Salipiger sp. CCB-MM3: one gene and its partner. The protein of the gene in region 2 interacts with the protein of the main gene of each other region in a pairwise test. Links are inferred from orthologs where the notes say so. Each region holds a gene or a part of one and is shown on either strand. Other genes may lie near its edges.

The links.
Region 1: the proteins of recO (region 2) and recR interact in binary tests that used the Escherichia coli proteins (3 or more experiments, as listed by UniProt). The link is inferred for Salipiger sp. CCB-MM3 from one-to-one orthologs.

The regions. Positions count from the first base shown.
Region 1 is NZ_CP014596.1:715,455-732,057, reverse strand. Bases 7,754-10,512 are described here. They hold recR (recombination mediator RecR), read left to right. Parts: upstream 7,754-8,715; coding sequence 8,716-9,309; downstream 9,310-10,512. Other genes in these bases: AYJ57_RS17095 (hypothetical protein), read right to left, coding at 10,327-10,512; AYJ57_RS17100 (hypothetical protein), read left to right, coding at 9,389-10,312; AYJ57_RS17110 (YbaB/EbfC family nucleoid-associated protein), read left to right, coding at 8,267-8,611; AYJ57_RS17115 (hypothetical protein), read left to right, coding at 7,754-8,088. Outside these bases: AYJ57_RS17150 (ABC transporter ATP-binding protein), read left to right, coding at 1-543; AYJ57_RS17145 (hypothetical protein), read left to right, coding at 688-1,479; AYJ57_RS17140 (alpha/beta hydrolase), read right to left, coding at 1,490-2,371; AYJ57_RS17135 (protein-tyrosine phosphatase family protein), read right to left, coding at 2,490-2,999; ypfJ (KPN_02809 family neutral zinc metallopeptidase), read right to left, coding at 3,004-3,849; AYJ57_RS17125 (ankyrin repeat domain-containing protein), read right to left, coding at 3,965-5,506; AYJ57_RS17120 (DNA polymerase III subunit gamma/tau), read left to right, coding at 5,820-7,649; more of AYJ57_RS17115, read left to right, coding at 7,708-7,753; more of AYJ57_RS17095, read right to left, coding at 10,513-10,596; AYJ57_RS17090 (DUF1013 domain-containing protein), read right to left, coding at 10,815-11,585; AYJ57_RS17085 (ribonuclease T2 family protein), read left to right, coding at 11,727-12,368; AYJ57_RS17080 (sulfotransferase family 2 domain-containing protein), read right to left, coding at 12,630-13,277; AYJ57_RS17075 (hypothetical protein), read left to right, coding at 13,521-14,546; AYJ57_RS17070 (SPOR domain-containing protein), read right to left, coding at 14,641-15,954; upp (uracil phosphoribosyltransferase), read right to left, coding at 16,023-16,603. UniProt on the Escherichia coli protein: May play a role in DNA repair. It seems to be involved in an RecBC-independent recombinational process of DNA repair. It may act with RecF and RecO.
Region 2 is NZ_CP014595.1:1,759,604-1,767,573, forward strand. What follows is about bases 2,814-5,663. They hold recO (DNA repair protein RecO), read right to left. Parts: upstream 4,680-5,663; coding sequence 3,948-4,679; downstream 2,814-3,947. Other genes in these bases: AYJ57_RS08500 (molybdenum cofactor biosynthesis protein MoaE), read right to left, coding at 2,814-2,991; moaD (molybdopterin converting factor subunit 1), read right to left, coding at 2,996-3,241; pgsA (CDP-diacylglycerol--glycerol-3-phosphate 3-phosphatidyltransferase), read right to left, coding at 3,241-3,906; AYJ57_RS08520 (Pr6Pr family membrane protein), read left to right, coding at 4,911-5,552; AYJ57_RS08525 (DUF1491 family protein), read right to left, coding at 5,497-5,663. In the rest of the region: AYJ57_RS08485 (bifunctional transcriptional activator/DNA repair enzyme AdaA), read right to left, coding at 24-1,079; AYJ57_RS08490 (rhodanese-like domain-containing protein), read left to right, coding at 1,226-1,600; AYJ57_RS08495 (FadR/GntR family transcriptional regulator), read right to left, coding at 1,677-2,447; more of AYJ57_RS08500, read right to left, coding at 2,545-2,813; more of AYJ57_RS08525, read right to left, coding at 5,664-5,829; GTPase Era, read right to left, coding at 5,822-6,730; AYJ57_RS08535 (DMT family transporter), read right to left, coding at 6,744-7,670; rnc (ribonuclease III), read right to left, coding at 7,663-7,970. UniProt on the Escherichia coli protein: Involved in DNA repair and RecF pathway recombination.

The DNA of each region.
Region 1 (16,603 bases), on a different replicon or contig from region 2:
TCGAACCTCGACGCCGCGCTGCGGGTCGAGATGCGCTATGAGATCGCCAAACTGCATCAGGCGCTCGGCTCGACGATGATCTATGTCACCCATGATCAGGTCGAGGCGATGACGCTGGCCGACCGCATCGTGGTGCTGGAAGGGGGGCGGGTCAGTCAGGTCGGCAGCCCGCGCGAGCTTTACGAGCGGCCCGGCAATCTCTTCGTGGCGCAGTTCATCGGCTCGCCGAAGATGAACGTGTTTGCCGCGACGACGCCCGGTCTGCGCCTCGCCGCGCCGATGCCCGCAGGCGCCGAGCAGATCGGCATCCGCCCCGAGCATATCACCCTGACCGAACCCGGCAGCGGACAGATCGACGGCACGGTGGACGTGCTCGAATACCTCGGCGCCGACACCTATGTGATCGCCGATTGCGGCGAAGCGGGCAAGCTGACGGTGCGGGCGCAGGGCGACACCGGCCTCGCCCCCGGCGCGCGCTGCGGCCTCGCCTTCGATCCCGCGCAGATCCGTGCCTTCGATTCCGCGGGCCTCGCCCTGCGCTGAGCCGCCCGCTTCTTCTCTTTCAAAATACGCCGGGGGAGTCGCGCATCGCGCGGCGGGGGCAGCGCCCCCACCCTATGGCCACGCCGTGCAAAGGAGGGGGGTGCGCGGGCCCTCCCCTTCCACGACCGCGCCTTCCATGTCATTGTGAGCAAAGAGCCATTCCAGCCGAAAGCCGCGCCGATGCACCGGATCGCCTGCCTTGTTGCCCTGCTGACCCTGCCGCTGCTACCCGGCGGCGCTGCGCCCGTCGCGGCGCAGGTCTCGCCGCAGAACATCGACGCCGCGCAAAGCGCCGAGCGGCCTTTCCGCTGGCCCTCACGTCCCGGCTGGACCCCGGACCGGCCCCATCGCCCGGGCCGACCCGACTGGCCGCAGCGCCCCGGATGGTCCGGCGGCGGCTACGGCCCAGCCTATGGCGGGGGCTTTGGGCTGTCGCTCGATCTTGGCGCCAACCTGCCCGGCGCCGATGGATCGGTGCGCGAGCCGGTGATGACCATCGAGCGGGGCAGCCCGGCCGGAACCCGGCAGATCCGCAACTCTCCCGGCGCGCCAGTCGTCAGTGCGCCGCCCGCCACCGCCTCCCGCGTCACGCAGCCGCCGATGGTCGAGCGCGCCCCCGTGGCGACGCCGAGTACCGCGCCCGGCCAAGCCCTTCAGGGCGTGGGCGAGATGAATGGCGGCGGCGCGGCCTTGGGGCAGGTGCTCAGTTCCGACGGCGAGAATTACGTGCTGCTGCTGACCCTGCCCGAGACCCGCGTCACCTGTCTCGGCCAACTCGACGGCCCGCCCGCGATCTTCCCGAGCATGGGCTCGGCGCTGGCCTGCACCGACGGGGCGCAGGGCAACGCGCTCTTCGCCACGCCCGAGGAAGGCACCGGCAGCAGTGCCAGCTTCACGCTCGACGGCGGGCGCGGAGGGTATCTGGTGTTTCCCTGAGCAAGACCGCTCACGCCTCCGCCAGCGCGCAACAGCGCGGGAAGGACGCCGCGAAGGTCGCGCCGTGGCCCAGCCCTTTCAGCACCTCCAGTTGCACGCGCAGGTCGGGCCGCTGCGCCAACCGCTCGGCCATCGCCATCGTGTCGGGATTGGGCCGCGGCTCGGGCAGATCGGGCGTTCCCGAGCGGTGCTCATTGTCGCCGAGCATCATGAGAACCTCCGCCCTGCCACGCTCCAATTGCGGCGCCTCGGCGGCCATCGCCTGCAATGCGCCTCCGCCGAAGCCGGTGGATGGGCTGATCGGCATGTAGGCGCGGAAAGCCCCGGGCGCAGACAGCAGCGTCGCCAGCGCGAAAACACCGCCATAGGAGTGCCCCCACAAAGAGCGCCGCGCCGGATCGAGCGGGGCATGCGCCGCAAGCGCCGCGGCCAGCGGCCCCAGCAGGCGGGCGCGGAACGCCGCCTGCCCGCCAAACTCCCAATCTCGCCCGCGGCCATGTTTTGGCGTCTCGAGAGGTGTGGGCGTGTAGTCCCGGGCGCGCGCCGCGCCGTCGAAACCTTCTTCGATGGGATATCCGATGCCGACCACCGCCAGCCCCGGATGCGCTGTCAGCTGCGCCGCGCTCAAGCGGCTGAAGGCGGCGTTGCCGTCGAGCATCCACAGCGAGGGCCAGCCACCCGAGGGCGCCGCGCCGCGCGGCGCCGCGATGAACAGGCGATATCCCAGCCCTTCGGCGGTGACGTCAAATTGTGCAAGCGCGTGGCTGTTTGGCGGCGCGTCGAAAAGCGGAAAGCTGACCGGGGGCTGCCGCCGCTGCGCCAGCGCGGGGGTCGCAGCGAGCCCCGCAAGGGCGGTCAATGATGTGGTAAAGCGTCTGCGGCTGAGGTCCATGCGCCATCTCCTGAACGATCCGGGAAGGGTCGGGCTGGCGTGGGCTGGCTCCTTTACCTGCGATGTAGCCGGGCGCGGACGGCGTTGCAATGCGCTGGCGCAGCGGCGCTCTGCAGCTTCAGTCCATATGGCGCAGGAAGAGCGCCGCGCCGCGCGGCGCCTGCATGGCCCAGTCCATCTGCGCCTCGGTCTCCACCGCGCAGGGCCGCAGGTGGCGCAGCCGTGCCAGCGCCTCGTCCGGGGCCTCGCCCGCCTCGATCATCAGCCGCAGCGCCACCATCCCCGAGCGGCCGCAGCCACCGCGGCAATGCACCAGCACGCGCCCGCCCCCCGCCAGCGCCCGCAGCACCTGCGCGCTGACCTCCGGCCAGCGGGCGCGCATGCCCTCGGGCGGCGTGCCGAAGTCGGGGATCGGCAGATGCACCCAGCGCGTGCCGTGATCCTGCACCTGCGTGCCGAGCAGGCCCGCGCCCGCGGCCTGCAGTTCGGCCTCGGTGACGAGGGTGATCACCATCGCCGGGCGCCATTCGGTCACATGCGCCACATCCCCCGGCAAATTGCCCCCCGCCCCCGGCATCGGCGAGATGGCAAGGATGCCCTCCGAGACCGGGAGCGCGTAGATGATCATCGGCTCAGATGTCATCGCTCGAGAATGTGTCGCAGGCCGCGATGTTCCCGGCCTCATAGCCGCGCGCGAACCAGCCCGAGCGCTGCGCGCTGGTGCCATGGGTGAACGTATGCGGCTGCGGCACCCGCCCGGCGCGCTTCTGCAACAGATCGTCGCCGATCATCCGCGCGGCGTTCAGCGCCTCCTCCACGTCGCCCGGCTCGAGGATGCCATCCACATGGCTGCCCCAGACCCCCGACAGGCAGTCGGCCTGCAACTCCAGCCGCACGGTCAGCGCTTTGGCCTGCACCTCACTGGCCCGTTGGCGCAGCTTTTCGACCTCGGGCAGGATCCCCAGAAGGTTCTGCACATGGTGCGCCACCTCATGGGCGATCACATAGGCGGCGGCGAAATCGCCCTCGGCGCCAAGCCGCTGTTCCATCGTGGCGAAAAACTCGGTGTCGAGATAGGCCTGCTGATCCAGCGGGCAGTAGAACGGCCCGGTGGCCCCGCTTGCACCGCCGCAGGGCGAGGCGGTCTGGCCCGAGAACAGCACCAACACCGGCGGGCGGTAGTCGATCCCCGCCTGCTCTGGCAGAACCTGTCCCCAGACCTGCTCGGTGGTGGCGAGCACCTGCGCGGCAAACTCCCCGGCCAGCTGTTCCTGCGGCGTAAGCTCGCGCGGTTCGGACGAGGTCTGCATCGTGCTGTCGTTGAGCAGCGGCGTGACGTCGACACCGGCGAAATAGCCGATCGCCAGAACCACGAGCAGCGCAATACCGCCAAGCCCGCCGCCTACGGCAACGCGCCCGCCGCCGGACCGGCGGCGGTCTTCGACATTGCTGCTGCGGCGCACACCTCTCAGTCGCATGATAAAATTCCTTGTATGAAAAAATGCCTGCCGGCAGCGCCGATGATAGGCGCTGCCGGGGCTTTAGGGAACAAATTTCCCGCATATGGCGAGCCCTAAAGGCCGACCTTTCAGTTCAGACGAGCTGCCCGGGATGCGCCTCGGCCCACGCGGCCAGCGCCGCAGCCAGATCGCTCCGCCCGACCATCGCCAGCGCCTTGCGCGGCAGCGCGACGCCATGGTCCAGCAGCAGCGTCAGGCAGGCGAGGTGATCCCGTCCCGGCCCTTCCGGCGCATGGTCCGCACCATGCAGCAGCGCGCCGAGCAGCGTGCCGCCGTGGTGGTTCACATGGCCGAGGTCGGGCCGCAGCGACAGGAAATAGCCAAGCAGCTCTGGGTGACCGCCCCATGCCGCGGCCTGAACCGGCGGCACACCATCCAGCGCATCCGGCGCGTCATAGGGCAGGCCAAGCGCAACCAACGCCTTGATCTGTCCCAGCCGCTCCGGACGGTCCGCCAGATCGCGCATCAGCCCGTCATAGGCGGGCGGCAGCGCGGCAGGGTCGATGAAGGCACCGGGGGTGGTGCGCCCCTGCGCCGCCTCAGCCATCAACGCCTCTTCGCGAGACAGCGGCCTTTGCAGCCCGCGCGCCTCCAGCGCCTCGGCCAAGGGCGCGCAGCCCATCACCCGCGCATAGGCGTAGGGCGTGCTCCAGCGCCACTCGCGCGCCGGATCGGCCCCCGCCTCCAGCAGCAGATCGATCATCCGGCGGTCGCAGCCGCGCCGCGCGCCGTGGTGCAGGGCCGGGATCGGCGCGGCGGTGTCATTCGGGTCGGCCCCATGCGCAAGCAACAGCTGCACCGCCCCGTGGTCGTGAAAATCCAGCGCCCGCAGCAGCGCGTTTGTGCCCCGAGGATCGGCACCATGGTCCAGCAGCAGCGCCAGCCCTTCGCCGCCCCCCGGCTCCACCGAGTGATAGAGCGACTCGCCATCATTGGCCGAGGCCCCCTGCTCCAGCAGCCAGCCCGCCAATTCGATGTTCCGCCCGTGGCAGAGCGCCCCGTAGAGCGCCGAATGGCGTGCGCCGCCCGGCACTTCTTCGGCATCGTTGACATCGGCACCCTGAGCGACCAGCAGCCGGGCGATCTGCAGCGCGGCAGCCTTGGCCTCGGGCTGGCGCGTCTGCCAGCGTGAAAAGGCCAGATGCAGCAGCGCGCTGCGCGGACCGAAACGCGCGGTCGCCAAGTCCGGGCGCCCCGCCAGTGCCGCCTCGACAGAGGGCAGATCGCACAGCGCGCACTTCAGGCCGAAATGCCCCTCCGCAAGGTCCGGCGTCTCGGCCAACAGCCTCTCCACCACCGGCATCTGCCCGTGATAGAGCGCGATCTTCAGCCGCTGGATACGCGCCGCGCGGTCCAGCCCTTGGGTTTCCGCCGCAAGCTTGAGCTTGGGCCAGCTTTCAAAGCCGCGCTCACGCGCCACGACCTGCAGGAAATCGGCGCGTTTGAGCAGCCGGTCGTCGCCGCGCGGCGGTGCGTCGCGCAACCGTTCGCGCGCGGCGCGGTCGCCCGCTTCATAGGATTTATGCAGGCGGCGCGCCTCGCGGCGCAGATCGTCGATGGATGGGGTCGGCCCAGAAAAGGGGTCGGGAAAGAGCATGCCGGTGTCCTCCGTCATCGCCCGATGGTCCGCTGGTCCGGGCAGGAGTGAAACCGAATGATTTGAGATCGGCTCGCAAAGGCAGGTGCGGGCGCTTTCCGCGGACCGGGCGGCCCCCTGCCGGCGGGCCTGCCGCGGTCATAGCAGAGCGGTGGGGTTTGGGGAAGTGGGCACTACGGGCGGCAAGTTTGGGTGGCAAAGGACTGTGCAAGGAACTGTGGCGCGGGTCCGACGGATCGCGGCCTTGTGGACGCCCATCCCCGACGGCCCGCTTTACCTCCTCCCTCCCCCGCCTTACCTTGGCCGCGACCGAAGGAGCGCCACGGATTCCATGACTGACGACAGCCCCAAGTATCAGGTTCTCGCCCGCAAGTACCGCCCCGAGACCTTTGCCGATCTCGTCGGGCAGGATGCCATGGTGCGCACCCTGAAAAACGCCTTCAAGGCCGACCGCATCGCGCAGGCCTTCATCATGACCGGCATCCGCGGCACCGGGAAGACCACCACCGCCCGGATCATCGCCAAGGGCATGAACTGCGTCGGCCCCGACGGCACCGGCGGCCCCACCACAGAGCCCTGCGGCCAGTGCGAGCATTGCCGCGCGATCATGGAAGGCCGCCATGTGGACGTGCTGGAGATGGACGCGGCCTCCAACACCGGCGTCGGCGACATCCGCGAGATCATCGACAGCGTGCACTACCGGGCGGCCTCGGCGCGCTACAAGATTTACATTATCGACGAGGTGCACATGCTCTCGAACAGCGCGTTCAACGCGCTGCTCAAGACGCTGGAAGAGCCGCCCGCGCATGTGAAATTCATCTTCGCCACCACCGAGATCCGCAAGGTGCCGGTGACGGTGCTCTCGCGCTGCCAGCGGTTCGATCTGCGCCGCATCGAGCCCGAGGTGATGATCGACCTGCTCCGCAAGATCGCCAGCCGTGAAAGCGCCGAGATCACCGATGATGCGCTGGCGCTGATCACCCGTGCCGCCGAAGGCTCGGCGCGCGACGCCACGTCCCTGCTCGATCAGGCGATCAGCCACGGCGCGGGCGAGACCACCGCCGATCAGGTCCGCGCCATGCTCGGCCTCGCCGACCGTGGCCGCGTGATGGATCTCTTCGAGAAGATCATGCATGGCGACGCGCCGGGCGCGCTGACCGAACTGTCCGAGCAATATGCCGAAGGCGCCGACCCGATGGCGGTGCTGCGCGATCTGGCAGAGCTGACCCATTGGATCTCGGTGGTGAAGATCACCCCCGAGGCCGCCGAGGACCCCACCGTCGGCCCCGACGAGCGCGCCCGCGGCGCGGCGCTGGCGCAAAACCTCGGGATGCGCCCGCTCACCCGCATGTGGCAAATGCTGCTGAAAGCGCTCGAAGAGGTGGCGCAGGCGCCCAACGCGATGATGGCTGCCGAGATGGCGGTGATCCGGCTGACCCATGTGGCCGAGTTGCCTTCGCCCGAGGAACTGCTGCGCAAGCTGCAGGACACGCCCCCGCCGCCGCCTCCGGGCCCCGGCGGTGGTGGCTATGCCCATGCGCCCGCGGGCGGCTCTCCCGCGCAGGGCGGCAGCACGCAGGCCTATGGCAGCGCGGCGCAGCCCACCCATCCCGGCCCCGCCGGCCCCAGTGCGATTTCCGGCGCAATGTCGGGTGCGATGTCCGGCGCCATGTCTGGCACGAGTTACGGCAACGCCGTCCCCGCCGTGGCCCAGAACAATGCACTCGCCCGCTATCCCACCTTCGAGCATGTGCTCGAGCTGATCCGCGCCAACCGCGACGTGAAGCTGCTGGTCGAGGTCGAGGGCGGCGTGCGCCTTGCCGCCTATCAGCCGGGGCGCATCGAGTTCACCCCCGCCGCCAAGGCGTCGCCCGATCTGGCGCAGCGGCTCGGCACCGCGCTGCAGCGCTTCACCGGGGCGCGCTGGGGGGTCTCGCTGGTCAATGGCTGCGAGACGCCGACCATTGTCGAGAAACGCGATGCCGCCGAGCTGGCGCTGCGCGCGGAGGCCGAGCAGCACCCGCTGGTGCAAGCCGCCATTGCCGCCTTCCCCAAGGCCAAAATCGTCGAGATCCGCACCCCGGAGGCCGAGCAGCAGCAGGCCGCCGTCGAGGCTCTGCCCGAGGTCGAGGACGAATGGGATCCCTTCGAGGAAGACTGAGCCGGGAACATCCGCGGCGCTTCCGGGTTTGACCTTTGTCACACCCGGAGGACCCGCGATGAATTTCGACACCAGCAAAGCCACTGACCTCGCCCATAAGGCCAGCCTGCCCGCTCTACGCGCGCGCGTGAACGACGCGCTGCCCGCCAGCCGCCGCGAGCGCCTTGCCCCGATGCTCTTTGCCGGCGGCCTGCTGGCGATTGGCGCGGCTCTGCTGAAGGCCAAGCCGCGCATCGGCCATGTGCCCGAGCCGCGCCAGTTCGGCGACCTGCCGCGCCGCTCGAAGGCCCGCCGCGCGGCGCTCACCAGTCGTGATCACGTGGCCGCCTTCGCGCCCACCAATGTCACCGACTCGCTCGGTCGCTCGCTGATGATCGGCGGCGCCGCGCTGCTGCTCACCCGGCTGCTCGACGAGGCCGCGGGCCGCGACGGCAAGTAAGGATCGGCGCCCGCCACGCCGGTTGCCAAGATGCTTTCATCTTTCCGCAAATACTCACGGCGCGATGTCTCGAGCCCGCGCCCGCCCTTCATTGTTCCGCAAATACGCAAGCCCCGCCCTTGTCGCCTGCCGGTGTCATCCGTATCTAGAGAACCAAGCCTCAGACAGGAGAGATCAGATGTTCAAAGGATTGGGCGGTCTTGGCGATATGACCAAGATGATGAAGGCCGCGCAGGAGATGCAGGGCAAGATGGCCGAGCTGCAGGAAGGCCTGCACACCACGATGGTCACCGGCGAATCTGGCGCGGGCCTCGTCAAGGCGACCGCCACCGCCAAGGGCGAGCTCAAGGGGCTCGACATCGATCCCTCGATCTTCAACAGCGACGACAAGGAAGTGGTCGAGGACCTCATCCTTGCCGCGGTCAAGGACGCGCAAGCCAAGGCGCAGGAGCGCGCCGAGCAGGAGATGCGCAAGCTCACCGAAGAGATGGGCCTGCCCGCCGACATGAAGATGCCGTTCTAAGGCGCCTGCCGCAGGCTCCGCGTCTGGCCGGACAGAGTGGAGCGCCGCAAGGCGCTTTGCGATATCCATCAGATGCGGGCCGCGGCACAGAAGGTCCCTCCCCCATGCCCGACCGCAGCGAGATCGACGCGCTGATCGAGATGATGGCCCGCCTGCCAGGCCTCGGGCCGCGTTCGGCGCGGCGCACGGTGTTGCATCTCATCCGCAAACGCGAGCTGCAGCTGACGCCGCTGGCCGAGCTGATGAGCCGGGTCGCCGCCACCGCCCGCGAGTGCCTCAACTGCGGCAATGTCGGCACCGAAGAGATCTGCCCGATCTGCGCCGACGAGCGCCGCGGCAACGGCCAGCTTTGCGTGGTCGAGGACGTGGGCGATCTTTGGGCCATGGAGCGCGGCGGCAGCTTCAAGGGGCGCTATCACGTGCTGGGTGGCACGCTCTCGGCGCTCGACCGCGTCGGCCCCGAGGAGCTGCGCATCCCGCAGCTTGTGGCGCGGGTGGAGAGCGAAGGGATTACCGAGGTGATCCTCGCGCTCAACGCCACCGTCGATGGACAGACCACCGCCCATTACATCGCCGACCAGCTTGAGACCCGCGTCGCGCTCAGCTCGCTGGCGCAGGGCGTGCCGATCGGTGGCGAGCTCGATTATCTCGACGACGGCACGATCACCGCAGCGCTCAACGCCCGTCGCAAGCTCTGAGTGCCTGCCCACCCCAGCGTAACGCGTCTGTGAAAGCTGCCATCTGGGCGGGCGCCCGCTTTGGCGCTACAGCGCTGCCATGACCCGCGCATCCTCCCTCCCGCTCGCCCTTCCCCTCGCTTTCGTCTCCAGCCTCATGCTCGCCCTGCCCGCCGCACAGGCGCAGGAAACCGCCTCGCTGTCGCAGATGGACCTGCTGTCGCGCGAGATCGGCCTTGGCATCGGCCATAGCGCGCTCGATGCGCAGCAGCCCGGCGCGTTCACCTCGGGCTATGCCGCCGGTGGCAGCACCAACCCCGACGATGCGCAGGGCTCGGATTACAACAGTCGTGGCGCCGTGCTGGGCTATGGGTTCGGCAGCAGCCTGTCGGCCTTCATGGGCTACGCGCAGGGCGCTTCGGAGGTGGATGGCGATCTTGGCGAGGCGCGCATCCGTTCGTATTTCCTTGGTGCGGGCTATGCCGGGGCGACGCATGGCGTCTACTATGCTGCGGCGCTCTACATGGGGCGCACGCACAACAAGCTGTCCAGCCCGTCCTCGGTCAGCGGCAGCACCGACCACAATGGCCGCCTGCTGGGGCTGAGCCTGCGCGGCGAGACGATGCTGAAACAGGGCGAAGCACCGGGCACCGGCATCGACCTCGTGGTGTCCGGCGACGTGCTGCGCCATGCCACAGGCAATTACACGCTGCACCACATCGATGCAGAGGTGGAGAACCGCGTCACCTATGCCACCTCGATGCGCCTTGAGATGGGCGCGCCGATGCGGGCCAAGGGCGGCCTGCTGCGCCCCTACGCTGCCTATGTGGTGAACGGCGGCGACCAGCCAGACCTCGATTTCGCCGCGGGCGGCAGCCTTGGCGCCACCGATCTGCTGAGCGAGGATCAAGTGGCCGTCGGGCTTGGCTTCGAGGGCGGCTGCGGCTTTGGCGCGCGCATCGAGGCGGCCTCGGACTTCGACGGCACCGAGGCGCTGAACGCGCGGCTCACCTATCGCTTCTGAGCCGCGCCGGGTGCTTACGCCAAGGCTTCGGCGGCGCCCCCTTCCCGGTCCTGCACCCGTGCCACCGCGTAGTCCGAGGCCTCCGCCGCCGCGTCGACAGCGCCGCAGCCTTCCAGCCATTCGCCCAGGCGGAACCAGCCCGCAGCCCAGCCCGGCACGATCTGCATCACGCCCATCAGCACCTCGACCGCACCGGCCATATCGCCGAGATGCGCGAGTGTCTCGGCAAAGCCCGCGCGGCGCTCGGCCGCGGGATCACCACAGGGAAAAGCGGTTCCCAGCATCACTTGTCTGTTCCAAGGGGCCCGCTCATTTGCCGGAAATGGCCACGCGGCGGGCGACACGCTGCACCTCTGAAGGGTGCATCGCCGCGGGCGATACGCCTCGGACAAGGCGGCGTCAATCGCTGCCGTGAGGGCCGCGCGACCGCCCACCACCGCAAAAGAAAAGGCCCGCCGCAATCACTTGCGGCGGGCCTTTCAAAATCCTCGCGAGACGCGGATCAGCCGCGCGGGTCCTCGCTGTCATCCTCGTCGTCGTCATCGTTCGACGGCAGGTTGAAGAAACTGTCGGCATCCGAGAAATCGCTCGGGCCCTTGTCTTCTTCCTCGTCGTCCTCGCCGCGCGGATCGGAGAGCGTGAAGGTCTCGAGACCTTCGATCGCCGAGGGCAGGCGCGGCTCGGCGTCCATGCCGAGGCTCTGCTCGGTCGACACCAGCTTGCGGCGCTCGTCGTCGGTCATCACCTCGTCGCGGTTCTTCGCGGCCTTGGCAACGGCGGCATCAAGCTCGGACTGGCGGCACAGACCCAGAGCAACCGGGTCGATCGGCTGCATGTTCTGGATGTTCCAGTGAGTGCGCTCGCGGATCGACTGGATCGTCGGCTTGGTGGTGCCCACCAGCTTGGAGATCTGGCCGTCGGTCAGCTCGGGGTGGAACTTCACCAGCCACAGGATCGCGTTCGGACGGTCCTGACGCTTCGACAGCGGGGTGTAGCGCGGGCCACGGCGCTTGTCTTCGTCGACAGCGGCGGGGTTGTACTTCAGCTTCAGCTTGGCGAGCGGATTCTTCTCGGCTTTGTCGATGTCGATCTGCTCGATCTGGTTGTTGGCGACCGGGTCAAAGCCCTTCACGCCGCCGGCCACGTCACCGTCGGCGATGCCTTGGATTTCCAGTTCGTGCATGCCGGTGAAATCGGCAATCTGCTTGAAAGTCAGGGTGGTGTTGTCGACGAGCCAGACAGCGGTCGCCTTGGGATGCAGCAGTTTTGCCATGGGTCATCTCCTACGTAAATCTTCTCCCCTCCCCCAAGGCGTTGGCCTCGGGAGGTCCCGGATTACTTCTCCAGGACGGGTTTCCGTTGTCGGGGAACTTCGGGCCTATATAGTCGCGCGCAACCCAAGAGGAAAGAGAAAATGCGTGCCCTGCTGATCCTGCTCGCCTGTGCCGTTCTCGCCGGAGCCGCCAGCCCCGCCCGTGCGGATGGCGAACGCGCGGGCCGTTTCGACTATTACGTGCTGTCGCTGAGCTGGTCGCCGACGTGGTGCGCGCTCGAGGGCGAAGCGCGCAACTCACCGCAATGCGACCGCGCGCTTGGCTGGGTGCTGCACGGGCTCTGGCCGCAATACGAGCGCGGCTACCCCTCTTATTGCGACACATCGGTGCGCGCCCCGAGCCGCGCCGAGACCGCTGCCATGGCCGACATCATGGGCACGCCCGGTCTGGCTTGGTACCAGTGGAAAAAGCACGGGTCCTGCGCCGGGCTGCCCGCCGAGGCGTATTTCGCCCTCGCCCGCCGCGCTTATGAGGCGGTCAAACGTCCCGAGGTTCTGCGGCGTCTGGAAGATCCGGTCACCCTGCCCGCGCAGGTGATCGAAGAGGCATTCCTGAAGGCCAACCCGGGGCTGGAGCCCGACATGCTGACCATCACCTGCCAAGCGGGGCGCATCCAAGAAGCGCGGCTGTGCCTGTCAAAAGACCTCGATCCCGTGCCCTGCGGCCGCGATGTCGTTAAGGATTGCAGCCTGAAGGACGCTTTGCTCGACCCGATCCGCTAAAGCCGGACGCGGGCCAAAAAAAACCAGAGGGCGGGCCGGGAATACTGCGATCAAATGCTTGCCAGCATACAGAAAACGGAAACGACCGTCAGTAAGACCCACCCTCTGGCGCGGCCCATACATGCTTCCGCTCCGGGCCACGTGGCCAGTCAAATCCTGCCGGAATTAAGAAAAGGTTAACAAAACCGCCCCCTGCCCATTAATGGACATTATTTTTCTCGAAGGCGGCGGATTGGCCGAAATTCCATCGCTTGGTCCCCGTCAGTCGAAGCGATAGCCAAAGCGCGCGATGTCTTCGGCACAGCTTTCCGCAACATGCTGCGCCAGCTGATCCGAGTAGTAACCGCGATAGTCGCGCCGCCGGTCCGAGGCATTGTCCCACGGCAGATCGAGCGCGAAGCCCAGATGCGCCTCGAAGGGCGCGAGGTCCTCGCCAAGATGCTCCAGCCGTATCCAGATATCGCCGCGATCGGTGCCCGCCGCGTCGCGCAGATAGCGCGAGCTGGGCCAGCCGCGCAGGCTGGCGCTGGTCTGCGGATGCAGCAGGAACGCCGGGAAGTCCAAGCCCTGCGCCAGCGCCACCGCCGGATGCGCGAACGCCTGCGTCTGCAGCCAGTGATAATAGCTCACCATCCGGTCCCACGGATTGCGCACCAGCGCAACGCGCCGCATCTGGGCGATCTCTTCCGGGGTCACGATGCCGTCGATATCGGCCAGCGTGGAATGCTTCCAGAGCCGCCCGCGCGCCACCAGCCCGCGCAGCCGCCCGCGGCGTTTCTGCGCCTTCGGCGTGTCGCCGATCAGGATATCGTCGCGATGCGCCCGCGCCTCCAGCGCCCGCGCCAGAGAGGTGCCCCCGGTCTTGGGGATATGCACGAAAATATAGCCACGGCCACGCGAGATGATCATGCCCCGACCCTAGCGCCGCCCGCCGCGCAGGACCATTCGCAAGCGCCCCTCACAGCGCGTCTTTTTCGCCACCGTGGCCGCGCCGCCTGCGCTTGCGAAGGCCTTGGCGCGCGCAGGCGATTGCCCCTGAGCGGGGAGCTTGGTAATCAGATGCGAACCCGAGGCTGAGCAGCCCCGAGACGGCCCAGAGAAAGCCCGCGAGAAAAACCTTTTGAGAAGACCGCGCCCGAGACCGCCCCACGCATGACCGCCCTCAAGGAGTATCAACGCCTCGAAGCCACCGCGCTTTGGCGGCCCGAGCCAGAGGCTCAGCGGCGCGAGGTGATCCTGTCGATGGGCGATGCCACGCTGACCGTGTCGGATATCTCCGGGCGGGCGCTGTCGCATTGGTCGATGGCCGCTGTGGTGCGCGCCAACAAGGGCCGCTCTCCGGCGCTCTACCACCCCGATGGCGATCCCGGCGAGACGCTGGAGCTGGCCGAGGACGAGGCGACGATGATTGACGCCATCGACCGGGTGCTGCGTGACATCGAACGGCGCCGCCCGAAACCCGGCAAGCTGCGGCTGCGGTTGATCGGCGGCGTGGCGGTTCTGGTGCTGGCCGGTGCGCTGCTGTGGCTGCCCGGCGCTTTGCTCAACCATGCCGAACGCGTGGTGCCCCGCGCCAAGCGGGTCGAGATCGGTCAGGCGCTGCTGACGCAGATCGCCCGCGTCTCGGGCCGCCCCTGCACCAGCGCCGAGGCGGCGCGCCCGCTGCGCCATCTGGCCGCACGCGTGCTGGGAGATGCCCGCCGCAACGATCTGGTGGTGCTGCGCGACGGTGTGCGCGACACGGCGCATCTGCCCGGCGGGCTGATCCTCGTCTCTGGCAGTCTGCTCGAAGACTATGAGGACCCGGACGTGGCGGCGGGCTATATCCTCGCCGAGTCGCTGCGCGCCAAGCAGACCGATCCGCTGGGTGAATTGCTGGGTCACGCCGGGCTCTGGCCGAGCCTGCGCCTGCTAACCACCGGCTCGATGCCCGAAGGCGCGCTGGAAAGCTACGCCGAAGACCTGCTGACCCGCCCGCACGCCCCGCTGCCGCAAAACGTGCTGCTCGACGGCTTCGCGAAGATCGAGCTGCGCAGCTCGCCCTACGCCTATGCGCAGGACATCACCGGCGAGAGCGTTCTGGGGCTGGTCGAGGCCGATCCGCGCGCCAAGGAAGGCAGCGCGCCAGTGGTCAGCGACGCCGACTGGGTGCGCCTGCAGGGCATCTGCGGCGGCTGAGCAGGCGGCAAAGCGGCGCTGTTCCCTCCGGCGCTTGGGCAGGGATCCCCGGCGGGTCTTTTTGCGTATTTTTAAAGAGAAGAAGAGGCGGGGCTCAGCGCAGATAGGCCTCGCGGTAGCCGGTGGCGTGGACTTGCGCCAGCGCGCGGCTGGCGGCGCGGGCATCGCTGTAGGGACCGACGCGCAGGCGGCGCATCTCGTCCGAGCCGCGCTGGAGCATCTGCACCGGCAGGCCAGCAGCCTGCAGGCGGCGGCGCGCCTCGGCGGCCTTGTCGCCGGTGGTGAAGGCGCCGATCTCGACAAACTTGGGGCTCGCGGCAGTCGCGGAAGCGCTGTCGGAGGCTGCGGCGGTGAGTGTGGTTGCGCCGCTGCTGCGCGGGGCCTGCACCAGAACAAGATCGGGATCGCCTTCGAAGCGCACGCGCGGCGCGCGCGCCGTCACGCGGGTTCCGGCGGTCGAGGCGCGCGGCACGGTCTGGGTCCAGATGCGCTGGCTGTCATAATAGCCCTCGACGGTCTGCAGCGCGCGATGAGGGTTGAGCCGGTCATCCTCCCACGCCGGGCGGTAGCCCGCGGGCAGCACGGTGCGCTCTGCCGGGCCTTCCTCATAGACGTGGCGCGGCACGATGCGGGTGCTGCCGGGCACCATCAGAGCGCCCTCTTCCCAGCTGCCCCTGCCGCCGCCGTGGTTGTAATAGACGTTCTTGCCCGGTCCGGGCGCCTCGCCGCGGCGCACCTCGGTGACATAGGGTGCGGTCTGCGGGCCACAGCGCACGCGCCGTCCATTGCTTGTGATCTCGCCCGAGAAGCCCGACGGGCAGGCCCCGCCGACCAGCTTGCTGCCGGGGGCCACCGGCGCCGGAGCACGGCTCGGCGCAGGTACGGTGGCAACCACGCGCGGCGCGGGCGCGGCGGGCGGCTTCGAGGCCGGGGCCTTGACCACGGGAGCCGGGGCGCTGGCGGGTTTCGAGGCGACCGTGGCCATGGGCTGCGCCGAGGTGGTGCGGGTGGTGCGGACCGGAGCGGGGGTCGGGGCAGCCGCCGTCGCGACCGGCTTTGCGGCAGGCTTTGTGACCGGCGCGGGTTCGGGGGCCGATTGGGCTGCAGGCGCTTCGACGGTGCGTGTCGCGGTGCGGGCGCTGGCCCCGAGGCTCGGCGCGTAGCCGCAGACCGGATCGCCAGCGCGGCTGACCCGTGGCACCCAGATCACCGCATCATCAAAGCCCGCGCGCACGAAGACACAGCCCTTGCTGTCCACATATTGCGCGGCCTCATAGCTGGCCGGCGGCACCTCCGCCGGCTCGCTGATGGTATCGATCCGCTGCGCCAGCGTGGGCGCGGCGGACAGGGCGCTGAGAGCTAGGGTGGCGGGACCCGCCAGAATGTTGGCCAGCACTTTGAAACGCATGTCGTCCCCCGGAAACTACCCCCTCAGCTTTGCATGAAGCCCCCAAAGCTGTAAAGCGTTGAGAGGGCTTATTTTGTGCCGAACATGCGATCGCCCGCATCCCCTAGTCCCGGAACGATATAGCCCTTCTCGTTGAGCTTCTCGTCCAAGGCCGCGGTGATGATCGGCACATCGGGATGCGCCTCTTCCATCCGCTTGACGCCTTCGGGCGAGGCCAGAAGGCACAGGAAGATGACATTCTTGGCACCCGCCTGCTTCAAAAGGTCGATCGCGGCGACCGAGGAATTGCCCGTGGCCAGCATCGGATCGACGGCGATCACCGTGCGGTCTTCGAGGTTCTTGGGCACCTTGAAGTAATATTGCACCGGCTCGAGCGTTTCCTCGTCGCGGTAGAGCCCGACAAAGCCGACGCGGGCCGCAGGGATCAGCTCGAGAATGCCGTCGAGCAGGCCGTTGCCGGCGCGCAGGATCGACACCAGCGCCAGTTTCTTGCCCTCGATCGTGGGGGCGGCCATCTCGCACATCGGGGTTTCGATCTGCTTGGTGGTCACTGGCAGCTCGCGGGTGACCTCATAGGCCAGCAGCAGGGAAATCTCGCGCAGCAGCTGGCGGAAAGAGGCGGTCGACGTATCCTTCTCGCGCATCAGGG
Region 2 (7,970 bases):
GCGCCGCGGCAGGGCGCAAGACCTCAGCCGCCGAGGTAGCCGCGCTCGATCTCCAGCAGCCGTTGCTTGCGCCAAAGCCCGCCTCCATAGCCGGTGAGCGAGCCGTCGGCCCCGATCACCCGGTGGCAGGGGATCACCAGCGCGATCTGGTTGGCACCATTGGCCTGCGCCACCGCCCGCGTGGCCGTGGGCCGCCCCAGCGCCTGCGCCAGCGCGCCGTAGCTGCGTGTCTCGCCCGCCGGGATCTCGCGCAGGGCGCGCCAGACCGATTTGGTGAACTCCGAGCCATGCAGCGCCAGCGGTGTGTCGAACTGCGCGCTCTCCCCGGCGAAGAACCGCGCCAGCTCATCGCGGATCTGCTCCGATGGCGCGAACTGCCCCACGCCGATCTCGCCGCCCGCGCCCTTGCGCAGCTTTTCCAGCTCGCGCGGCAGCGCCTTGCGGTCCATGAATTCGAGCAGGTGCAGATGGCTCTTGGAGCAGACCGAGACCATGTCGCCCAGCGGTGTCTCGATCCAATCGGCGCGCAGCATGGCATCCGGCCTCAAGGCGCCCGGCGCCACCCCAAGCGCCTTGGCAAAGCCCGCGCGGAAGGCCGAGGCGCTCTCGAACCCGGCATCCAGCTGCGCCTCGATCACCGGCGCGCCCGAGGCCAGCGCGGTGAACCCCTCGCGCAGCCGCCGCTGCCGGGCCATTTCGAGGAAGGTCATGCCGAACTGCCGCTTGAAGGCGCGGCGCACGGTCGAGGGATCAAGCCCCATGGCCACCAGATCCGGCTCGGACCAGCGGAAGGCGGGGCGCGCGTCCAGCGCTTGCAGCAGCTTGGCAATAACCGGATCACCCTTGGCCATGGGCGCCAGCGGATGGCAGCGCTTGCAGGGGCGGAAGCCCGCGGTGATGCATTCGCCCACGGTCTCGAAAAAGCTGCAGTTCTCGCGCAGCGGTTTTCGGGCCGGGCAGGTCAGGCGGCAGAAGATGCCGGTCGAGGCGACGCCGACGTAGGCCCGCCCGTCAAACGACGGGTCCCGGTCGAGCAGCGCCTGATAGAGCGTGTCGGGATCTGGAAGAGCAAACAGCATGGCGCGACTCTACCTGATCCCTGCGCGGCGCGCCGCCGGAAATCGGGCGTCTATTACGGCGCTCGCGCCGCCCCCCTTGTCATTGGCGTGGGCAAGACCAATTGTCAGGACAGGTTCAGAAATCGCGATATGAAAGGAGTCCCGTCATGAAGACCGAAGAAGTGGGCAGCGCCCTGCTCGAAACATGGTCGGTGGACGAGGTGGCCGAGGCCTTCGACAAGGGCGAGATCGTGCTGATCGACGTGCGCACGCCGCAGGAATATATGTTCGAGCACATCGAAGGCGCGCTCTTGATGCCCATGGCCTTCTTCCGCGCCGACAAGCTGCCGGGCCAGAGCGACAAGCGCATCGTCTTCCACTGCGGCTCGGGTGTGCGGTCCGAGAAAGTGGCGCGCGCCGCCATCGCCGCGGGCTTCTCGCGCGTGGCGCATATGGAGGGCGGCTTCGGCGGCTGGAAGGGCGCTAAACAGCCCTACATCGGCACCAATATGGCCACTGGGGCGCCGACGCCGATCAGCTGATCTTCTTCTCTTTGAAAATACGCCGGGGGGTGAGCCCGGCACGGGCGAGGGGGGCAGCGCCCCCCTGTGTCCCCACTCAACCTCGGCTGGTCACCCGGTCATAGCGCTGCCGCGCCACATCCTCGTCGCGTGTCGCCTTGCGATCGGCGGCCAGCGCCGCCTCCACATACCCCAGATGCGCCTGCACCGCCGCGCGGGCCGCCGTGGCATCGCGCGCCTGCAGCGCCGCGTTGATCGCCCGGTGCTGCTCCAGCAGCGCCTCGCGCGTGGTGCGTTGCTTGAACATGATCGAGCGGTTGTAGAACACGCCCTCACGCAGCAGCTGATACATCGAGCGCATCATATGCAGCATGATGACATTGTGGCTGGCTTCGATGATCGCGAGGTGGAAATCCGCATCGAGCCGCGCTTCCTCGGAGGGGTTGCGCTTCTGATGCGCCGCTTCCATGCGGGTGAAAAGCGCGTCGATCACCTTCAGGTCCGATGGCGTGCCGTGCAGCGCCGCGCGCTCGGCCGCCAGCCCCTCCATGTCGCGCCGGAAGCTGAGATAGTCAAAGACCGCCTCGTCGTGCTTTTCGAAAAGCTGGATCAGCGCGTCCGAGAAAGCCGACCCCAGCACTTCGGTGACGAAAATGCCCGCACCGGCGCGAGTCTCCAGCAGGCCGCGGCCCTGCAGGTCGGCCACCGCCTCGCGCAGAGAGGGGCGCGACACGCCGAGCCGTTCCGACAGTTCGCGCTCGGCAGGCAGGCGCTCGCCTGGGCGCAGGATGCCGCGCAGGATCAGCTCTTCGATCTGGCGCACCACGGCGCTGGACAGTTTCTCGGACTGGACGGGGCGAAAGGGCATCGGAAGGGTCCTGAGAGGCGGGAATTGGTCAGATCATATGACCACTCACGCCATCTCTCAAGCGCGACGGAAGGATAGCCTCGCCTTAGCGGGGCGCCTACCAGCGCGAAAGCGCGTCCTCGTCCTCATCCTTGGCGGCGACCCATGAGGTGCCCTCCGCGCCGCTTTCCTTCTTCCAGAAGGGCGCGCGGGATTTGAGATAGTCCATCAGATACTCAGCGGCCTCGAAAGCATGGCCGCGGTGCTTCGAGGCGGTGGCGACCATCATGATGCGCTCGCCCGGACCCATGCGGCCATAGCGGTGGATCACCAGTACTTCGCCAAGATCCCAGCGCGCCTCCGCCTCGGCGGCGATTTTCTCCAGCGCTTTTTGGGTCATGCCCGGATAATGCTCGATCTCCATGGTCTCGAGCGTGCCCGACACGTCGCGCACCACGCCGGTGAAGGTCACCACGGCGCCCATGTCGGTGCGGCCCGCGGCGAAGCCCTCAGCCTCGGCCCCGAAATCAAAGGGCTCTTCCTGCACGGAAACGCGGATCGCCATGGGCTCAGCCCCCGGTCATCGGCGGAAAGAAGGCCACCTCGCGCACGCCCGCAAGCGGGGCGTCGAATTCCGACAGTTCCTGATCCAGCGCCACGCGCAGCGCCGAAAGGTCGGAAAAGGCCATGGCGTAGCGCTCTTCGCGCCCGCGCAGTTCCTCGATCAACTCGTTGACTGTGGCGGCTTCGGTTTCGATCCGCTCTTTCGGCAGGCCGATGCGCTCGCGCACCCATGCGAAATACAGAAGGTCCATCAGCGGTCATCCTTCAGATGCGGCAGGGCCTTGGTGAAATAGTCCCAGCCGGTGATCATCGTCAGCGAGGCGGCGATCCACAACAGCGTGAGGCCAAGGTGGCCGGACCAGATCATCCCGGTCTCCTGCCAGCGCAGCCCATGCGGATCGGCGCCGCCAGCATCCAGCGCGCGGGTCACCACGCGATCGTCCAGCGCCTCGATGCTGAGAGCAAGGTAATGCTCGAACACGCCCTGCGCAAAGAGGGTGGCGATGGCGATCATCTGGAAGGTGGTTTTCCACTTGGCCAGCTTGGTCACCTTCAGCGTGCCCGCCACATCGCCGAGATATTCGCGCAGCCCCGAGACAAAGACCTCGCGGAAGAGGATCATTGTCGCGGGCAGCACCAGCCACGGCGACATCGACGAATAGCCGACGATCACCATCAGCGCGATCACCACCATCGCCTTGTCAGCGATGGGATCGAGCATGGCGCCGATCTTGCTTTCCTGCCCCCAGAGCCGGGCGAGATAGCCGTCGAACCAATCGGTGATCGCGGCGCCGACAAACAGCAGCAGCGCAAACCAATCGGCCAGCGGTCGCGAAAAATAAAGAAACATCACCGCCACGCCGGGAGCGGCGAGCAGGCGAAGGGCGGTGAGGATATTTGGCAGGTTCCAGCGCATGCGCCTTACGTAGCGCGGTTTATCGGGCGGGGAAAGACGCCTCACGCGTCGGTGCTGCGGCGAAATCGCTCGACATAGGCGGCGCGGGCCTGCGGCAGCGGACGGTCGCGCAATGTGGGGGCCATATGGCTTTCGAGAAAGAAGCCCGTGGTGCGCAGCGCTTCGAGGACCTCGCCGTCGCCGCCGGGGCCTTCGCCTTTGAGAATGTCGGGCAGGGGCAGCAGCCGGTCGGCCCATTTGCCCGCAGCCTGACGTGAGACTGCGCGGCCGGTGCGGGGCGAGACGAAACACAGCTCTTCATTGGTGCCGCGCACCGCGCAGGCCGACAGATCAAGGCCAAAACCCATCTCGTCGAGTAACGCCATTTCCCAACGCAGATAGGCTAGCGGCCAGAGATCGCGCTCGGGCAGCAGATCCAGAAGCTGCTCGGTGCGGGCATAGAGCTTGGGGTGCGCCTCGCGCTCGGGCAGCGAGAAGCTGAGCAGCGCGCAGACCGCGTTGAGCCCGGCCAGCGACAGGCGGTCCGACAGCGCATTGGCGGCGCGCGAGCGCTGCGGCTCGGCGGTGAAGGCGCCCATGTGATCCTCGAGCCGGGCCTTCCACGTCAGGTCAAGCTGGGCGCCGGGCTGCAGGCTGGGCGCGATCCGGCGCGAGGCTCCACCGCGCAGCACACCCAAGTGCCGCCCGTGATTTGGCGTGAAGACCTCGAGGATGGCCGAGCTTTCGCCGTGCCTGCGCGAGGTCAGAAGGATGCCGGTGTCGCGCCATTCCATGCGCGCACTGTCGGGCTTTGGCCCTGTGGGGGCAAGAGGGGGCACGGCATACCTCGGCGCGGTGCTGCGGGATGAGGGGGCTGTCACGAAAGCCTCGGATTTGTGCCCTAGGCTGCCAAGGGCCTCTGCGGTGTCCAACCTCCGCCGGTTTCACCTCGGTGTGACGCGCCTTCGCTTGATCTCGCAATAATCCCCGCTTTGCAGTAGCATGGACGACCCCGGAGACATGCCATGACCCAGACACGCCGCCTGACTGCCCTGCTCATCGCCGTGCTCGCCTTCGGCGCGCTGTGGCTGCAGGTGCATGTGGGGCTGGACCGCAGGCCAGACCGCGAGGTCTGGGAAGAGCTCTGGCGGCTGGGGCGCTATTTCACCATCCTCACGAACCTCATGGTCGCGGTGACTTTTGCCGCCATCGCTGGTGGCCACCGGCCAAGGCCGTGGTGGACCGCCGCCGTAACGCTGTGGATTCTCATCGTCGCCATCGTCTACCACGGGCTGCTGGCGCGCCCGCTCGATGGCATCCGCTGGTGGTCGGACATGGCGGTGCACACCTTCGTGCCCACCGCGGTCGTGGTCTGGTGGCTGATGCTGGCGCGCAAGGACGGGCTGGCCCCGCGGCATGCGGTGTACTGGCTGCTCTGGCCGTTGCTCTATGTCAGCTACGCGCTGATCCGCGGCGAGTTCGACGGGCGGCACCCCTATTTCTTCATCGACCCGCATGAGGTCGGCTGGCCGGGGGTGGGGCTGTGGTGCGTCGCGCTGGGGCTGAGCTTCTGGCTCGGCGGGCTGGGGATGGTGGCGCTGGGGCGGTTTCTCAGCCGTCCATCTGATCGAGCAGATGGCGCCCCTGACGGTCCTCAAGCTCGATGACCCAGAGATCGGGGTCGAACTCGCGCTGTTTGCTCACGCGCGCATCGACCTCATATTCCGGCCCTTCGGCCAGCACGGCCCAGCGGCGCGCGCCGGTCATCAGGTCCCATTCGCGGGAATAGGCCACCGCCAGCCCGTCGAGCGTGGCGAGCTTGACGATCACCGCGCCCGCGGTGTCATCGCCATGGGCGGTGACATAGGCGGGGATGTCCTGCAGCGACAAAAGCCGCAGGTAGCCCCCGACCCAGACATGCGTGGCGAGCCGAGGCTCAGGCATTGCCGTCCTTGAAATCGAGGCCCATCTCGGAATAGCGCTCGGCGTCTTCGAGCCAGTTCTCGCGGACCTTCACCTGCAGGAAAAGGTGCACCTTGCGGCCGAGGAACTCTTCAAGCTCGGCGCGGGCAGCCTGCGACACGGCCTTGATCGTCTCGCCCTTCTTGCCCAGCACGATGCCCTTGTGGCCGTCGCGGGTGACATAGATCATCTGGTCGATGCGGGCGGAGCCATCCTTGCGCTCTTCCCAGTTCTCGGTCTCGACCGTCAGCTGGTACGGCAGTTCCTGATGCAGGCGCAGGGTGAGCTTCTCGCGGGTCATCTCGGCGGCGATCATGCGCATCGGCAGGTCGGCGATCTGATCCTCGGGATAGAGCCACGGGCTCTCGGGCAGCTGTTCGGCCAGCCATTTGCGCAGCGTGTCGACCCCATGGCCGCGCTCGGCAGAGATCATGAAGGTCTCGGCGAATGTGTAGGCGTCGTTCATCTTCTGGGTCAGCGCCAGCAGATCCTCGGCCTTCACCCGGTCGATCTTGTTGATCGCCAGCGCCACCGTGCGCCCCTGCGGCAGGTCGCGCAGACCTTCGAGGATCGCCTTTACCCCGTCGGTCATGCCGCGGTGCGCCTCGATCAGCAGCACGATCACATCCGCATCCGACGCGCCGCCCCATGCCGCCGCCACCATGGCGCGGTCGAGCCGACGGCGCGGTTTGAACAGGCCCGGCGTGTCGACGAACACAAGCTGGCTGTCACCTTCGAGGGCCACGCCGCGAATGCGAGCGCGGGTGGTCTGCACCTTGTGGGTGACGATCGAGACCTTGGCTCCCACCATGCGGTTGGTGAGGGTCGACTTGCCCGCGTTGGGCTCGCCGATCAGGGCGACAAATCCGGCGCGTGTGGTCATTGGGGCGTATCCGTTACTGACGATCAGAGGCCCTTACAGGCTTTTGCGGCGCGGGGCCAGAGCGGCCGCTGCGGATCAACGTATAGCATCCCGAGACGACAATCAGCAGTGCTCCTGCAAGCGTCCAGAGATCCGGGCGCTCGCCGAAGAGCAAATAGGCAAAGACCAGCGCCACCAGCAGCCGGGAATAGCGGAACGGCGCAACCACCGAGACCTCGCCGGTGCGCATCGCACGGGTCAGCGCGGTATAGGCGGTGACGCCCACCACGCCGGTGGCCAGCAGACGCAAGATCTCGGAGGTTTGCGGCAGGCGCGGCGGGGCCGGATCGAAGGGCAGCAGCAGCAGCCCCGCGACGGTGACCACCGCAAAGCCCAGCACGCCCAGTTGCTTGGCCGAGACGGCGGGCGGCGCAGCACGGGTGTAAAGATCGCGCATGGCAAAGCCGAACATCGCCGCCAGCGAGAGCAGCGCGTCGAGGCGGAAAGCCTCGGGGGTGGGCCGCACGATCAGCAGAACGCCGATGAAGCCCACCGCCATGGCGGCCCAGCGGCGCGGGCCAACCGGCTCTTTGAGCAGCAGCGCGGCCCCGGCGGTGACCACCAGCGGCGCGGCCTGCAGGATCGAAGAGGTGACCGACAGCGGCGTAAAGGCCAGCGACAGCGCGAAGAAGAGCCGCCCCATGATCTCGAAGAAGGTGCGGATCATCAGCTGCGAGCGGAACATGGCCGGATGCAGCACTGCCTCGCCCGCGCGCATGGTCATGGCGACGTAAAGGCTCATGCCGGTAAGGCCGAAGATCACCGTCGCCTCGCCCGGCGGCAGGCCGGGGGTCACGGATTTGAACAGCGCGTCCTCAACGGCGAAAAGCGTCATGGCCAGCACCATGAAGGCCGCTCCGGTGGCATTGCCGCTCAGCCGCGGGGCGGCGCTGTCAGCCATCTGCGGTGAGGTTTGCAAGCAGCGTCGCGGCGGCTTCCTGTTCGGCCTTGCGCTTCGAGCCGGCGGTGGCCTGCGCGCTTTGGCCCGAGGTCAGCCGCACCTCGATGGTGAAGACCGGCGCGTGATCGGGGCCGGAGCGCGAGGTCTCGACATAGGCAGGCGGGGTCATGCCGCGCGCCTGCGCCCATTCCTGCAGCGAGGTCTTGGGGTCGCGCGCATCCTGCTGCACGGTCGAGACACGTTCGCCCCAAAGCCGCAGGATCATCTCGCGCGCCACTTCGAAGCCGCCGTCCAGATAGA